3 regions of the Brevibacillus nigriterrae genome follow, and region 2 is predicted to be linked to each of the others. Evidence: riboswitches for the same ligand, from Rfam matches in the RefSeq annotation. Region 2 holds a riboswitch; each other region holds the start of a gene.
What was found. Region 2 has a riboswitch for cobalamin ahead of cobO (cob(I)yrinic acid a,c-diamide adenosyltransferase). Riboswitches for the same ligand answer to the same signal wherever they lie in the genome.
Positions count from the first base shown of each region.

Region 1: another riboswitch for cobalamin. It lies ahead of ACPW7N_RS06210 (prenyltransferase/squalene oxidase repeat-containing protein); the one in region 2 lies ahead of cobO (cob(I)yrinic acid a,c-diamide adenosyltransferase).
Region 3: another riboswitch for cobalamin. It lies ahead of ACPW7N_RS11245 (energy-coupling factor ABC transporter permease); the one in region 2 lies ahead of cobO (cob(I)yrinic acid a,c-diamide adenosyltransferase).

Region 1 is NZ_JBNCMT010000006.1:67,461-72,782, forward strand. It holds gene ACPW7N_RS06205 (S-layer homology domain-containing protein) at 1-180, opposite strand, end outside; gene ACPW7N_RS06210 (prenyltransferase/squalene oxidase repeat-containing protein) at 194-1,519, opposite strand; cobalamin riboswitch at 1,697-1,881, opposite strand; gene ACPW7N_RS06215 (hypothetical protein) at 2,048-2,377, shown strand; gene ACPW7N_RS06220 (hypothetical protein) at 2,552-2,812, opposite strand; gene ACPW7N_RS06225 (DUF1385 domain-containing protein) at 2,826-3,464, opposite strand; gene yfkAB (radical SAM/CxCxxxxC motif protein YfkAB) at 3,546-4,661, shown strand; gene ACPW7N_RS06235 (alpha/beta-type small acid-soluble spore protein) at 4,697-4,957, shown strand; gene ACPW7N_RS06240 (hypothetical protein) at 5,034-5,237, opposite strand; gene ACPW7N_RS06245 (carbon-nitrogen family hydrolase) at 5,318-5,322, opposite strand, start outside.
Region 2 is NZ_JBNCMT010000013.1:94,338-99,659, forward strand. It holds gene ACPW7N_RS11865 (response regulator transcription factor) at 1-222, shown strand, start outside; gene ACPW7N_RS11870 (sensor histidine kinase) at 215-1,483, shown strand; cobalamin riboswitch at 1,575-1,774, shown strand; gene cobO (cob(I)yrinic acid a,c-diamide adenosyltransferase) at 1,868-2,428, shown strand; gene cobD (threonine-phosphate decarboxylase CobD) at 2,428-3,567, shown strand; gene ACPW7N_RS11885 (bifunctional adenosylcobinamide kinase/adenosylcobinamide-phosphate guanylyltransferase) at 3,568-4,122, shown strand; gene cobS (adenosylcobinamide-GDP ribazoletransferase) at 4,119-4,862, shown strand; gene ACPW7N_RS11895 (histidine phosphatase family protein) at 4,859-5,322, shown strand, end outside.
Region 3 is NZ_JBNCMT010000012.1:109,469-114,790, reverse strand. It holds gene ACPW7N_RS11260 (energy-coupling factor ABC transporter ATP-binding protein) at 1-497, opposite strand, end outside; gene cbiQ (cobalt ECF transporter T component CbiQ) at 502-1,287, opposite strand; gene ACPW7N_RS11250 (energy-coupling factor ABC transporter substrate-binding protein) at 1,274-1,582, opposite strand; gene ACPW7N_RS11245 (energy-coupling factor ABC transporter permease) at 1,584-2,324, opposite strand; cobalamin riboswitch at 2,501-2,697, opposite strand; gene ACPW7N_RS11240 (GNAT family N-acetyltransferase) at 2,737-3,879, opposite strand; gene ACPW7N_RS11235 (F390 synthetase-related protein) at 3,860-5,188, opposite strand; gene ACPW7N_RS11230 (MBL fold metallo-hydrolase) at 5,194-5,322, opposite strand, start outside.

The DNA.
Region 1 (5,322 bases), on a different contig from region 2:
CAGTGGTACCCAGGTCGGATCGGTCGGACTGGTATTCCCGTTCACCTGCAATTTGTTTTCGACTTGTTTGGCCTGTATGGCGGCAGTAGCTTCCTCCGCCATACCTGATCCTGATGAAGAAATCCAACTTGTGAGCAGGAGAACGGCAGATGTCAGCCAAATAAGCCATTTTTGTCTCATCGAAAGTCAGCTCCTATTTCACTGATGCAACGAAGGTAATGCTCTCCTTGGCTACCTCAGGTTTGTCAGCTAATCCGTACCAGTAGTTGATTTCTACGGTGTAGGTTCCGCTCGCAAGTGTAAATCCGGCAGTCAGGTTCTGTGCTGCTGATGAGTTTGATTCCACCATTGCTACATCGACAACGTCAGCACCCTTCATCACTTTGACCATAACGGCAACTGGCTTCTCTTCTTTGGCAATTCCTTCAACATTGACACGCATGAGCAACTGTTTTCCGTTTATGGAGAATGTGTTGCCTGCTTGTTTCACTTCTTTACCTGAAAGGAAGTTATCCAATCCGTCGTATACTTTCACTTGTTTGGACAAATCGACAACGGGCACATAGACCTTGAGTGCTGCTTTTTCTTTATCCGTCAATACCTGGAAGAGAGAGTTTCCTTCACGAACGGTTGCTAAGGCAATCAGAGCGTTTTCTGTTGTGAATGCATTCGATGAGCCTGGCTGCCATAGCGCCTGGAATCCACCGTCAGCCATTTGGTTAGCAAGCAGGAACTCTACACTTTTATTCCAAGGTTCTGCGAACACATCTTCACCGATTGTCGTTAACCCAATGAGTACCTGAATAGTAGAATCGAGACTTGCGCTGCCGTAGGAAATGAAGGACCCGTCATCTTGTTGTTCTTTTTCCAGCTTTTCAAGAATCGCTTTTTTCGCTTCCTCCACTCCGTCTTGATCTTCCAGTAAGGAAAGAGCATTTAGAGTGAATGCATCTTCGTCAATCAAATTGAAATCGTCATAACGTTCCAACAAGAACTGAGTTGCTTTCTTGCGGTCATATGGGTATTCGTACATTTCCAAGGCAAGTATGGACAAAACGTGGTTGAAAACGGTGTATGTATCATCGCCCATTTTTCCATTTTTCTCTTGAGAATCAGCGATGCGCTCCAACAGATTGATTCCATTAAAGTTCGTTGGATCGTATCCGTTATGGATCAACCCGATTGACAACTTCGCCAATGAACCAGCGTCTTTGATGTCTTTCGCTTTGCCTGCCCAAGTATCAATCGCTGTTTTGCCTGCTTTATCTTGCCATTTGCGTGTAGCCAGCTTCTCTCCCGCTGCACTGAGGCCGATGAGTTCCCAGTCAAACGTGTTGAAATCATATTTTCGGTTACTCTTGTAATAATATTTCACCGTTTTCTTCAAAGAACTGTTTACTCCGTTTTCGAGGTCAGATGTTGCCTGAACGGTTTGCATTTGGAAAACAGAAGTAAGCACCAGACTAAGAATGAGTAGCCAACTGAAACGATGTGTAAAAGAGCGGATAACTGCTTGCATAAGTCTTTTCCCCTTTCTCATTTCCATCTAACTGAATGTTTTGTACATTGCTTCTTCACAAGAAAAACCCCCAAACCAGAGGTCAGGGGGATTGTTATCGTGAGAGCAAAGCTTTCTAAAGCTGCTTGATCTTGCATCACTTGACACGATTTTTACCCCTTTTTTCCACACCGAAAAAGGCAGTACCTCGTTCTGGCAGGTCTCCTGACTTACACTTCATTCACCCTCATCCAGCCTTCCCAGGTTTCCCAGTGGCATCAAATAATAAGAGTGTCAGTGATTACAGTAGCGGGGGCTGTAGTGGAATTGCACCACTTTCCCTTTTCAACGTAAAAAACGTCACCAAAACAACACTGATTCAATTGTCCATTCAAATGCTATCACACCAGTAAGAGGGAGTACAAGAAAAATATGTTGAATTCAAGCATTGACAGAGCATATCACATAGGTGTAAATTACACATAAGAGCAATATTATACTATCTGCCGTTTTCACATGAATGGCAGAATAACCTAGGAGGTATCGGTAATGAGCCAAAACACAGTTGAAAATCAGGAGCAATTGTTGCAAGCAACTTTTCAAGTGTTCCAAGCCGCCAACGAAACCATCTTTAATACAGCATTGACTACTGCAGCATTCGTTAGCTTTTTGCAAGAACAAGCGCAATCACAGGCAAAAGACTTGCTGAACCAGTCAGAGGAAGCACGCAAAGCAAACATCGAAAAATTGGAAGCTTTCGTAAAAGAAACTCGTGAACTCCAAACAACCTTCCAAAAAAATGTGCAAGAACTTGTGAAATCTTCCTATACTACGTTTGCATCCGTGAACCCATTCTTTGCAATTGGCAAAGATAAATAATCGCTTGCACAAAAACGGTCATGACCGTTTTGTTGCCCGCAAGCGGTCACATCCACTTTTATGACAAGGTGCCTCAGCGTAACATCTGGCATTTACTTCGGTAAAAACGTCGAGACGTTTTTCACAGAAAAAAGAACACCGATGGCCCCTTTTGGAACCGTCGGTGTTCTTTTTTTACACCATTTGAACGATGATGGAAACAAAACCAACTGCACATAGGACAAAAAATACAGATGAAATCCAGTCCCTCTTTTCAGCGTAGAGCCAAACCCCTTGCAACAAGACGAACAGACCTAACGAAATCGTCGAAAATTTGCTCAGGATAGCTCCTCGTTGATGATCTGACACGTATTCGATCATGAGACCAAATATCTGAAAGATCAAAGCTAATCCAACCAACCCGATCATGACATAGATTAACTTATTCGTACCCATATCAATCGATCCCTTACTTTTGAATATGTTGAAACAGGCGGTACGAACGAATAGCCGTCTCCAGATGGATGCGTTCTGGTTCTTTTGTGGTTACATATTTCTGAAGAAAACCGGATATCACGAAAAACGGCTTCAAATAGGAACGAATATATCTTTCCCCGATCAATCCGGCGACCATTCCCCCCGCACCAATCAGTACACTCTCCCACAGCGGCAAGAACCAACAAACCGGCAGGAAGAAAACAAAGAAATAAGTAACATAATTGGTCGAACATCCGCTGTTCACAATAGACGCTTGACGGATTTCGTTCCAGTGTTCCAGCTTCTTTTCTCCCTGATAACTAAAAACTTTATGCTCCGCACCGTGGAACTGCTTCAGTTGCTTCGGAAAAACAAAATGATAGCCTACCCCATAAATGATCAGCCACAGAGGGTCTATGTTAAAAAACAAGATGGAAAGCACGAGACAAATATGAAATAACTGATAGTACCACGGGATGGCAAAGATGATTCTCCACCACATTTTGAACAAGGTACGAAAGGTAATGGGCTCTGCCCAGCTATGGATTACCCCACCCCTCACTTCGGCACAAGCCAGGACTTTTCGATTATGAAAAAGAACGCCACGGCCAAAAGAGATTCCTGTAATCATAATTTCATATTCTCCTTCTCCGTTTTCCCCGATATAATGGTAAAGTATTTTATGATTGTCTGTAATAGGGAGGTTTTTCAATTGACTCGTTATGCACCATCCAAACCACTAACCCCGGCGTATGACCCATGGGATCCGTTATATCAGGCAAAGCCTCCTCACTATAAATTGACAAGTGTTGAGTTTACCGTAACGAATATGTGTAATTTACGCTGTGAACACTGTGCCGTTGGTGAAACGCTCAGTGCCAAAGATGATGAACAATTACCAATTGAGCTACTCTTACATCGGCTTGACGAAGCAGAAGATCTGCATACCATCAGTATAACAGGCGGGGAACCGATGTTTAGTGAACGAAACGTGAATGAAACCATTCTCCCCCTCTTGCAATATGCTGCCAAACGGGGACTTCGTTCGCAGATCAACTCCAACATGACCATGCCGTACAGCCGATATGAGACTATTTTGCCTTACATAGATGTTATGCACATCTCGATGAACTGGAAGACAGCCGAAGAGTTCTTATCAATAGTGTACGCAAAAACACCACACGCAGTTTCGCTTGGACAGGCTGAAATCCTTTTCCAAAATATGCTGGAAAATACGCGAAAGCTGGCTGAAGCAGGCGTATTTGTCTCCGCAGAAACAATGATCAACATTCGTACATTGCCACACTTGAAAGAAATTCATGAGCTCGTCCGTGAACTGGGCTGTAAACGACATGAGGTTCATCCGATGTACGCGAGCGATTTCGCAAGGGATATGGAATTATTATCACTGGATCAATTGCGTTCGTCTATCCATCATATGTTGGATGTTCGTGATGAAGACATGTGGATGCTGTTCGGCACACTGCCATTCTATGCATGCAGTGAACGCCAAGATGATCAGGAGCTTCTGAAGCGACTCCGTCAGGCCAAGAATGTATCCTTGCGTAATGATCCTGACGGTCGTACCCGCCTGAATATCAATGTGTTTACAGGGGATGTGATTGTGACCGACTTCGGTGACGTTGCACCACTCGGAAATGTGAAAGTTAACAATATGAACGATCTCTTAACCAAATGGCAAGAATGTGATTTATACAATACACTAAACTGCTATTGTCCTACCGCAGCCTGTGCGGGGCCAAATGTGTTAGTCGTCAATTCGTACTATCCTGAGATCAACTTTAAGACACGAAAAGCACTCGTCTAGCTGGAATTGGGTACACTAGTGAGGGAGGTGGCTTCATGAGCCGACGCAAACCGCTGGTACCCGAAGCAAGGAATGGACTCGATCAGTTGAAAGCTCGTGTGCAGCAGGTGTCAGACCCAAACCAAGCAAAATTCGAAGCAGCTTCTGAGCTTCATATCCCTCTTGAGCCAGGCTATAACGGGAATCTTACTTCTCATGATGCAGGGCGAATCGGTGGCAAGCTGGGGGGAAGCATGGTAAAGGAAATGATCCGCTCAGCGCAAGAACAGCTTGCAGCCAAACAGCAAAAGCAGTGATCATGATGCCTAGGAAGCCAAACGTAACAACCCGAGGATAATTGTGTCCTCGGGTTTTTCATTTTATCTCAAAAGTTTAATCAAACCCTCTTCTTGAACTACGTTGCTGTTGATGATGTTCTTGATCTCTTGGTTGATTGAATGCACTAAACATGGATTTACTCAATTTATTCACCTTATGAAATGAGTCGAACATCTGATCGAGCGTTTCTGCAAGTTCGCGCATCTGACCAACTTTTCCTCTGATCCCATCAAAATGGTAGCGGATTTTTCCGTTCATCCCTAACACGCATTTTCACCTCCCCGTTACCCTTCTTCTACACACCCTATGCCAAAGAGGGCAACATGGATAGATGTCCCTTAGG
Region 2 (5,322 bases):
TATGAACTGTTGAAATACTTTCTGTACAATCGGGAACAAATTTTAACCAGAGAGCAAATCTTTGATCGAGTATGGGGAATCGACTCGGAAGCGAATTATGGCATTGTTGAGGTGTATGTGCATTACTTGCGAAAAAAGCTGTCTGACCTCGGTTGTGGAAACTATATTCGGACGATACGCAATGTTGGGTATATGCTGAAGGAGAAAAAAGAGCATGTTTAGAAAGACTCGTATCCGTCTGGTGCTGTTTAATGCAATCGTCCTGGTTTTGCTGCTGAATGCACTGGGGAGCGCCGTTTATTTTTCCATGAAATTTACGTTGTACTCTCAGGTGGATATGAAATTGCAGCAAATTGCTAAGCATATGCGAGAGACGAAGATCTTTTTTCCAAAAGGCGAGAAAAGGCGACTGATCGCTCCTGACCATCGAATCATTACTCTGTTTTGGAAAGACAAGGGCCAATTGATTGCCAGCACGGACAATAACATGGTGGAGAGGTCAGATATTGACCCGTTGCTACAGTTCACCGAGATGGAAGGCTTGGCTACAGTCACCGTAAATGGGCAGCCTTGCCGGGTGTACACATTGAATATCGAAGCAGCAAGAAATCCTGCCCAAGGCCCGTTCAAAGAGCTTCGTACGGTTCAGCTTGTCTATAATCTTGAACCGGAAGAGGAGATGCTCGGCAGTCTGCTTCAGGTGATTGGAATTGGCAGTGCCATCAGCATACTCATTGCGGTCATTATTGGGCTGTTCCTTGCCAAGAGAGCATTGATTCCGATTCAGTCAGCATGGGAGAAACAGCAGCAGTTCGTCGCAGATGCTTCCCATGAATTGCGTACACCATTGTCAGTTATCCAGATTCACCTCGAACGGCTTTTTCGCAATCCTGACCATACGATTGAACAGGAAAGCGAGAATATCGTCGTCGGAATTCAGGAGACGAGAAGGCTGAATAAACTGGTTTCTGATCTTTTGACACTTGCCCGCTCGGACTCAGACGAGGTGCAACTGATCAAAAAGAAACTGTTTGTCGATGAGCTGATTACTTCCAGTGTACAATCCTTTCGCCAATTGGCCACGCTCAAGCAAATTCAAATCGAAACCAAGCTGGAACCAGTGGTTGAAATCGTGGCTGATGAGGAGCGAGTCCGGCAGTTGCTGGTCATCTTGCTGGATAATGCGTTGAAATATTCACTCGATCACGGGCTCATTACGGTTGAGTGCCGAAGAGACGGAAATTGGGTGACAGTATCAGTCAGTGATCAGGGAATTGGCATTGCTAAGGAAGATATCCCCTTTGTGTTTGACCGATTCTTCCAGGGAGACAAAATGAGGTCTCGAACAGTAGAAGGAACGGGCTTGGGCCTGTCGATCGCCAAGTGGATCGTGGAATCACATGGAGGCAAAATTCGTGTAGAAAGCGAAGAAGGAGCAGGGGCTACCTTTTTTGTCACACTTCCTGTCAAAGGCAAGGGATAACGGCATTTGCACACACCTACCGAAATAGTGCTTGATTCCTCTTCGTACTTTGTTATGATTAGAGATATAGTTTTGCAGATCATGAACAATTGAATATCGAATGCAATCAGGTCCTCACGAAGTGTACGTGAGGTTAAAAGGGAAGTTTGGTGAAAAACCAACGCGGTCCCGCCACTGTAAAAGGGGAGTTTTGCTTCACTGCTTTCAGCGCCCACTGTCTGTTCGAGACGGGAAGGGGGAGTAAAACGATGATCCTTGAGCCAGGAGACCTGCCTGAATGGATACGACTTCTATTCCTTCGGGTTAAAGGAAAGGTCTGCAGACGCTTGATACTTGCTGCTTACGCTTTGATTCCGATGGGAGTCAAAGCGTTTTTTATTGTGGATGTTTGGGGGGAGAGGCGTGAAAACGAAAGAAAGAGGGCTGCTTCTTGTCCATACGGGAGAAGGAAAAGGGAAAACAACGGCTGCATTGGGATTGATTGTTCGGGCGATTGGGCAAGGGTTGAATGTACTGATGATTCAGTTTATCAAGTCGCCAGAGCGGACGTATGGTGAAAAATTGACGCTGGAGAAGTTGGGCGTAGAAATTCATCAGATGGGAGCAGGCTTTACCTGGACCAAAACCCCGGAAGAACATCGAGAAGCTTTGAAAAGTGCGTGGGCTTTAACCAAGGAAAAGGTTCAAAGCGGCAGTTATGACCTGATTATTCTTGACGAATTGAATAATGCGCTTGCGATCAATCGGTTTCCTATTGAAGATGTCCTGCCCTTTGCAGAAGTAATGGAGTTGATCCGTACTCGCCCCCGTCAATTGCATCTCGTCATTACGGGACGCAATGCTCACCCTGAACTAATGGCTGTGGCTGATCTGGTTACGGAAATGAAAGCAATCAGACATTACTATGACGAAGGAATTCCAGCCGTACGGGGGATTGAATACTGATGAGCCAATTGGAGCAATTCGGACATGGCGGGGACCTGGTTACTGCGGAAGCTCATTTTGGGATTTTGCGAGAGAAGATGCTGGATTTTAGCGCCAATATTAATCCGCTCGGGCCGCCGGATTCTATTTTGCAGAGTATCCGTGAAGGGTTAACGGCCATCGTTCACTACCCTGATCCAGGGCATCGCTCATTTCGGAGAGTACTGGCCGACAAGCTTCAGATTTCAGATGCGTGGATACTGCCAGGCAACGGTGCTGCCGAGTGCATGGCACTTGCGATTCTGGCACTTGCGCCGAGGAAAGTAGGGGTCGTTTATCCTTGTTTCTCTGAATACGAGACGTTGGCGAAACAATTTGGTGCTGAGATTATCGCCTGTTATACAAAGGAAGTCGAGCGCTTCAAAGCGAGGAAAGATGAACTGTATCCATTATTTGTAGAGACAGATCTGGTGTTCATCGGCAGCCCGAACAACCCCACAGGGACGGTTTATTCGAAAGATGAATTGATTGAGATGGCAAAGTGGTGTGATCACACGAATACTTATCTGGCAGTGGATGAAGCATTCCTGCACTTTGTGGAGGATGGCTCCAAGCTTACGTTGCTGGATGAGCTGGAACGGTTTCCTCGAGTCATGCTGATTCGTTCGCTTACCAAAATGTTTGCGATACCGGGTTTGCGATTGGGCTATACGATTGCCCATCCTGCGTTGATCGATCGAATGAAACAAAAACAGGTGACGTGGAGTGTCAACGGATTGGCATTGCTTGCAGGAGAACAGTGTGTCAAAGAAGAGCATTATGAGCAAGAGACACGTCAGTTGATTCGGACAGAGAGAGCTTTTCTTGTTGAGCAATTGCAACGAAAGCTTGGCTGGAGCGTGATGCCCAGTGAGGCCAATTATCTCTTGGTTCGCTGCACCGATGAAATCACGGCAGATGAACTTCAGCAAAAAACGGGATACAAAGGGATACTGATCCGTAACTGCTCGATGTATCCTGGATTATCGCCTTATCATTTTCGCATTGCGGTAAGAACGAGAGAAGAAAATGAACAACTGCTTGCTGCCATGATAGAAGTCAGGGATACGGTCAAGGATTCAATCAAAGATAAAGACACGGCTGAGAGGCGGGGGGAGTAAGTGAGTATTGTCGTTATCACAGGAGGAGTACGGTCAGGGAAGAGCAGAATTGCCGAAGAGTTGGCTCATGAACTGGTTTTGGAACCATCCACTGGCAAAGTGTTGTACGTGGCTACAGGCAAAGCCTGGGACAGTGAAATGGCTCACCGCATCCAGCTTCATCAAATCCGTCGTCCTGCTGATTGGGGGTTGCTGGAGATTTCCAATCACCTGGAAGAAATGTTCGTTTCTTCTCCAGCTTATGAGGTCGTGCTTGTAGACTGCCTCTCGAATTGGATCAGCAACCGTTTGATTCAGATCCCGGAGGAGAAGATGTACGACCAGGAGATTCAGCAACAGATTTTGCTTTCCATTCAGCAATGGGTACAGGCAATGAACGAAGACAAACGGACGTACCTGGTTGTTACCAATGAGGTAGGACTGGGCGGAGTAGCACTCTCATCTCTGGGGCGCTGGTATGCGGATTTGTTGGGCGAAGCCAATCAATTGCTGGCCAGTCAGGCTGAATCTGTGTATGTGGTCTTCTGCGGAATTCCCAGGAGGATCAAAGGATGAAGCCATTTCTGCTTGCCCTGTCTTTCTTCACGAGAGTCCCGATTCCCACCCATAACTATTCGGAAGAGGATTGGGGTAAAAGTGTAAACTATTATCCGCTCGTGGGCCTCGTGATTGGCGGTTTGTTGATGGGGATTCACACATTGACAGAAATGTGGTTTTCCTCTCAGTTGTCCACGGTGCTCACGCTCGTATTCTGGATCTATATTACGGGGGGCCTCCATCTGGACGGGTGGATGGATCTTGCTGACGGGTTAGGCAGCAATCGAGAGCGAGATAAAATGCTCGAAATTATGAAGGACAGCCGTGTCGGGGCGATGGGAGTTCTGGCCGTACTGATGCTCTTGATGGTAAAAGGTTCCGCCCTTTATGAGCTTCAGGGAATCTATCATGGCATGTGGTTGATCCTCATTCCCGTTTGTGCTCGTACGTTTGTACTGTTCGCCATTCAGATCTGGCCGTATGCCTCAAAAGCTGGCCTAGGAAGTGGGATGCGAGGCGGGCTGCAAGGGAAGTATTTGTTCTTAGGCGTACTGCTGACAGTCATCCTCGGATGGTTGATTGGCGGTGCTCAGGCATTACTGGTAATTGCAATAACGGCGATTGGTGGATTTTGGCTTTGCTCTCACATTGCTCGCAAATTGGGCGGACTCACGGGCGATTGTTATGGTGCTTGTATTGAATGGTGTGAAACGATTGCCTTGCTCAGTATTGTTGGCACAGGGAGATGGTTTGTGTGAGACTGATTTGGGTGCGACATGGTGAAACAGACGCCAATCGGGCGGGGAGATATGTTGGCCATCTGGATCCTTCCTTGAATGAGACAGGCGTACGACAAATCAACCAGTTGAGAAGGCTGCTTGCCGATGAATCGCCAACTGCTCTTTTCACCAGTGACCTGAGGCGGTGTGTCGAGACATCAGAGGTTTTGAAGAGAACATGGGAGATTAAGCCCAAAATCACTGCTTCACTGAGAGAAATATCGTTCGGCGAGTGGGAAGGTAATACATACGATGAAATTATGCAAGAAAACCCGGAAGCGGCAAACAAATGGTACGATAATCCGTTTGATCATGCACCGCCGGACGGAGAGACTTTGGCTCAGTTTGGGGAGCGAATCGATCAATGGTTGAATTGGTTACTTACGATCTGTCCGAATGATGCTACGATTTTGATTGTTAGCCATGGCGGCGTCATTCG
Region 3 (5,322 bases), on a different contig from region 2:
TCGAGAATGATGACTTCCGGTTCCATCGCAAGGACTCCTGCAATCGCTACACGCTTTTTTTGACCGATGCTTAAAAAATGAGTGGGTTTATCTTTTAAAGGCGTTGTTTCTGTCAGTTCCATTGCCCATTCGACTTTTCGCAGAACGTCTTCCCTGGATAGCCCTAAGTTTTGCGGGCCAAAGGAAATGTCCTCCAGCACACTGGCTGAAAACAACTGGGCATCCGGGTCCTGAAAAACAATGCCTACCTGTTTGCGCAACGAGCGAAGCGAATCCCGGCTATACGTAATGTCTTTTCCCAGAAAACGGATCGTTCCGCTTGTTGGTCGGAGGATGCCATTCAAGTGCAAAAACAGCGTCGATTTGCCTGCGCCATTGTTGCCCAAGAGTGCGATTTTTTTCCCTTGCTGGATGCTAAGTGTAATGTTTTTCAGAGCCAATGTGTTATCGATATAAGTATGGGTTATTTGCTCGATGTCAAAAAGAAGCGGCTTCATTTTTTCAATATCCTCCAAATTGCCAATATACCGTAAGCATGGCAGTGAATATCCCTGCGATTAAAAACCAGTTCAAAAAAGAGACAGGATACGTTTGTTCTACCAGTACAATATCATTCTCGTAGCAGCGGGAGTCCATCGCAATGGATAGCTGACTGGATCGATGGAATGATTTCAAAAACAAGGTGGCGACAAGCTGACCAAGTGACTTGAGGCTTTGTCGAATGGTGATGTAACCCAAGCGGGACGTCTGTGCCTGATGGATCATGGCTGCTGTCTCCAGGAAAACAAAGATAAAGCGATAGGTTAATGCGATCAGGTCAAGCAGCAGGGGGGGCAGTCTCAGTTTGCGCAGAAGCCCCAGCATGACGGTAATCGGTGTGGTCAGGATGAGAAAGTACAGACAACTGATACCCCCCAGTACACGAAAGATTAGGTTCACAACCTGCTCCATACTCGACTTGCTAATAAAAATCTGCCAATTCCACACATGCACATTCCAAATCGGGTGAACGATCGCTGCCTGTCCATCGGTGACTGAAAAAAGCAGGGTAATCACACCTGAAAGCAAGAAAAATACAGGTGCCAACAGAAGTTTTCCATAATAGGAAGAGGGAATACGTGCTGCCCAGACAACAAAAGTACTCATTACAAGAAACGTGATGAGTGAAACCAAGGGGTCCTTCGCAATCAGTGAAAAGAGAAGCAGACCAAGCGAAAGGGTCGCCTTTTCGACTGGGTGAACATGTCGTAACCGATTGAAATAAGCATACTTATCAATCAGCAGCATGATACACCTTTTCTTCCTGCTGCTCGTCTCGCTTGCTCTTTCCCCTCATGAAACCGATATAATAACCAATGAAACCTGCCCCAATCGCTGCCTGCAGAGCAAAAAGTAAGCTCTCAATTTCGGCACTAGGAGGTTCCCAAACGCTGGTAAACCAAGGCTCATAGTCAGGAGAGATTTCCTGGATGGCAGCTTCGGCCTGACCATCGGCTCCGCTAAACTCTGCCCCTTGCTGGATAAAAAGCGGAACGACGGCGAGGAAAACCACTACAAGCAGTAGCAACGTGTTCTTTTTCATGTTAGCGTGCCTCCTTGGTCAAGATTTGCAGCATCTTTAATTCTCTGAAATTATATTTGGTCAGGATGTTCATCACGATGACGGTCAATAGTCCTTCACTAATCGCCAACGGAATTTGGGTCAGAGCAAAAATACCTGAAAACTTGGCAAAGGAAGCGAATACGCCACCGACCTCAGAAGGAAAGGACAACGCAAGCTGGATCGATGTCATGAGATAGGTACCGAGATCCCCTAACGTAGCTGCCAAAAATACAGCCACGGAAAATGATAAACCCGCCTTTGTAGAAGCTTTATAGACAAAATAGGCAAGGAAGGGACCGACGACCGCCATGGAAAAGGCATTGGCACCTAACGTCGTTAAACCACCATGAGCTAACAGTAACGATTGAAACAGGAGAACGATAAATCCGACGACGCTCATTGCTGTCGGGCCAAACAAAACGGTGCCAAGCCCAACTCCGGTAGGATGCGAGCAACTGCCGGTCACAGAAGGAATCTTTAAGGCGGATAATACAAAGGCAAATGCACCGGATAGGCCCAGCATCATTTTGATTTCAGGATGTTGCTTTACTTTCTTCTGAATGGAGTACAGGCCCACGAGTAAAAAAGGAATGGTCACAGCCCACCAGAATAATGACCATCGGACGGGCAGGAAACCTTCCATGATGTGCATTGCGTATGCTTGCTCTGGAATACATAGGAACATAAACAAGAAAAAGACGCTCATTTTCAACTGTTTCATCAGTATCACTCCCACTTTACTAAATGTACGACTAACAAAAATAAAAAAGCACTTCTTTCCATTTGGAAAAGAAGTGCGTTACTACGACATGATATATCGCTTGATGGTTTCGGGGCTTGCCCTGTTATTCATTCTCGCCATCATCGTAAACACCTCCCTAACTCCCGTAGGTTTTGCAGTGTTTGTTCTCTATGGCAGGTCTCCTGACTTAGCTTCAACCATCTGTTTCGCCTTCCCAGTCTTGGAACCAGTGGCATTAGAAACAGATGTCAGCATCACAGTGGCGGGTCCGTGTCGGATTTGTACCGAACTTCCCTATTAAGCCGTTTGATCGAGATGTCAATCAAACAGCACCATAAAGCAACAATATTTGGTTGTTTTCATCAATTCTACTACATTGTTGGTAAAAATACTATCTCGAATACTTCTGCACCAGCGGCTTCGCCACTTTTTCAAGCAGAGATTTCAACAAGCGCCACGGGAGCTTTCGAACCCAGGGCAGATGATTGAGATAAACGGCATTATACTCAAAGCTCTCGAGTGCGCCCCGGGACTTTTTAAACTCGGCTGCGCCCGAGCTTGCATGCAAAAGATAGCCGTATTTCCTTGCATCGTACAGCAAAAGCAGGGAGATCATTCGATACAGCCCCCACTCTTTAGGGAGGCGTGTATCATAACCAAACAAAGGGGTAGTCATTACCCCGTCACGATGGAAATATCCGAGGATGGCATCTACATGGCCATCCTTTTTTAATAGCTTCATCTGGAGCAATCGCTCTTTGTGAGCCAGATGAAAGAATTCATCGGTAAACTGCGGGTTGTTGGGCGAGTACTTCTCCAGATACAACGCATTGTAATTATCGAGAATTCTTTGCATATCGTCTGCCAGAATTTCACCGTGTTCAACGACTTGGTAGGGGGTATGCGCCAGTATCTTTTCGTCTTTTCCCAAGTTGTAGCGTGCCCTTGAATTGATCCTTTGAGAAGTGTCCATTAGAAAGATTTGGCGACTTATCAGCATGTGAAAGCCCATCTGAGTGAGAGACTCAAACAGCGATTGATTCCGGTAGTCCTCGACAGAGCGAAAGATGATGGCATGGTCGGGGAACTTTTTTAAGAGAAACGCTTTGATTTGCGCCAGCTGCTCCCGCTTGATGTACGGGTAGAGATTTGTTGAGACCATCCAGTTGTTGACGATGACGACCTTGTTGATTGAAAGCAAGCGAAGCAACGAGCCAAAACCCGACAGAAAGCCGCCTAGTATTGATTCCAGCAGCGGATTTTTGATTAGATACAATTCCTCTTTGGTATAGGTAATGTACTGATCAAAAGGTGAAACGACATACGAGTTTCCATATTCAGCATCATTTACCGTGACTGGCAGAACCAACTCATCGACTGTTAGGATACCAACCCTAGTGTTTACATTGGCAATGTATTTCGCTGTTCCATTCTCGATGAACGGAGTCAGGAATTTTCGAGCGTACTGCTGGTTCTCGCTTTCTCCCCATTCGCACTCATGCAAATTCTTTTGATCATACCACCTGATCGTCATTGATTGGAAACCTTCTTTCCACCCGGCGTAGCTTTTTATCTGTTGGAACATGGTTATATGGATTGAAGCGAATGGTCGGGATTGCCGTTCCCAGTTCTGTGCACATAGATTCTATCGATGCTCTCACGAGGCTTTCCACCTGTTCTGGTGCATCCAGGTAGATCGTCATCTCCAGTGGGGAGTCCTGAACTACGATGTATTGTTCAAGCAATGAAGATGAGGCAATCACAGCTCTTCGGATAAAATCAGGGAAGACGGGGATGAGTCTCTCTCTCACCTTGCTGGAAGGCAAGTAAAACAGGTCATCACACCTGCCCTCAATGGCTTCTATCGCCGTAAAAAGGGAACCGCATGGACAAGCAGATTTCTTTTCAACCAGAATGTCGTTCAACCGATAACGGATGATCGGTTGGGCTTTGCGAGAAAAATCGGTAATAATCGGTGAGAATCTGCTTTTGGATTCATCGAGATAGTCTTTTTGAATGACAACCAAATCTTCGTTTACATGCAGTGTTCCGTATGCACAGGTAGTAGCCAAAAAGCCTTCTGTACACTGATACACCTGATGGATGACCTGATTGAATGTTCTTCGGATGTGCGCTTCGTCAAGCGGATCCAGCACCTCTGCCACCGACAGGATTTTTTGCGGATGAAGCTTCAACTGTCCTCGTTCCTGTTTTGTTGCGATGTAGCGCAGCATGGAAGGTGGAGCGACGAGAATCGTCGGGTCAAAGTCTGCTAACTGCTTCATGTTTTCCGAGATGTCCTTTTGTAAGTCAAAGAAACAAAACTGAATCCTGCCTTTGCTAACCGTCGTATACAGATTGCTGTTTGCCCGAAGAAAGAAGGCAACCTTGTGATGCTCAAACAAGGAGCCTGGCATGACTTTCCCCAGAATATATCCCGCCCAGGAAGCCGTTTCTTCGTCTGTTACGAGAAACAGCCCCCGATTGCCTGACGTGCCGGAGGACAGCCCAATCGTGGCTCCGTTTACTTTTGGATCAAAATTTCTTGACCGTTCTGCTTCCAAGGCAATGGCAAAAGCCTCTTCTTTATGTATCCCAAGTGTATTGAGGTCATCGAAGTTGCTCATCATCTCCTGTTTTTGAATGATCGGGAAGCGACTCCACTCATCAAACGGCAGACCCGTATAGAGCGAGCGATAGTACCAGGACTTCGGCAAGATGATCTGCAAGTGTTTCACTATCATCTCGTGCTGCCAACGCTCCAGCTCTTCACGTGAGTTGAATTTCTTTGGATGTCGAGCACGCCATAGACAATAGAGGAAGAGAAATGCTCGTTTTAACATGGGTCTCACACCTGTTCTTCAGAAAATAGCTCGTCGCAATGGGTGGGGATGATCTTAAGCTCAGGACGATTGGTATGCAACTGGTGAATTCGATAGACATTCTCTTTAAACTCTTTGGAGTCATCCATGATGAG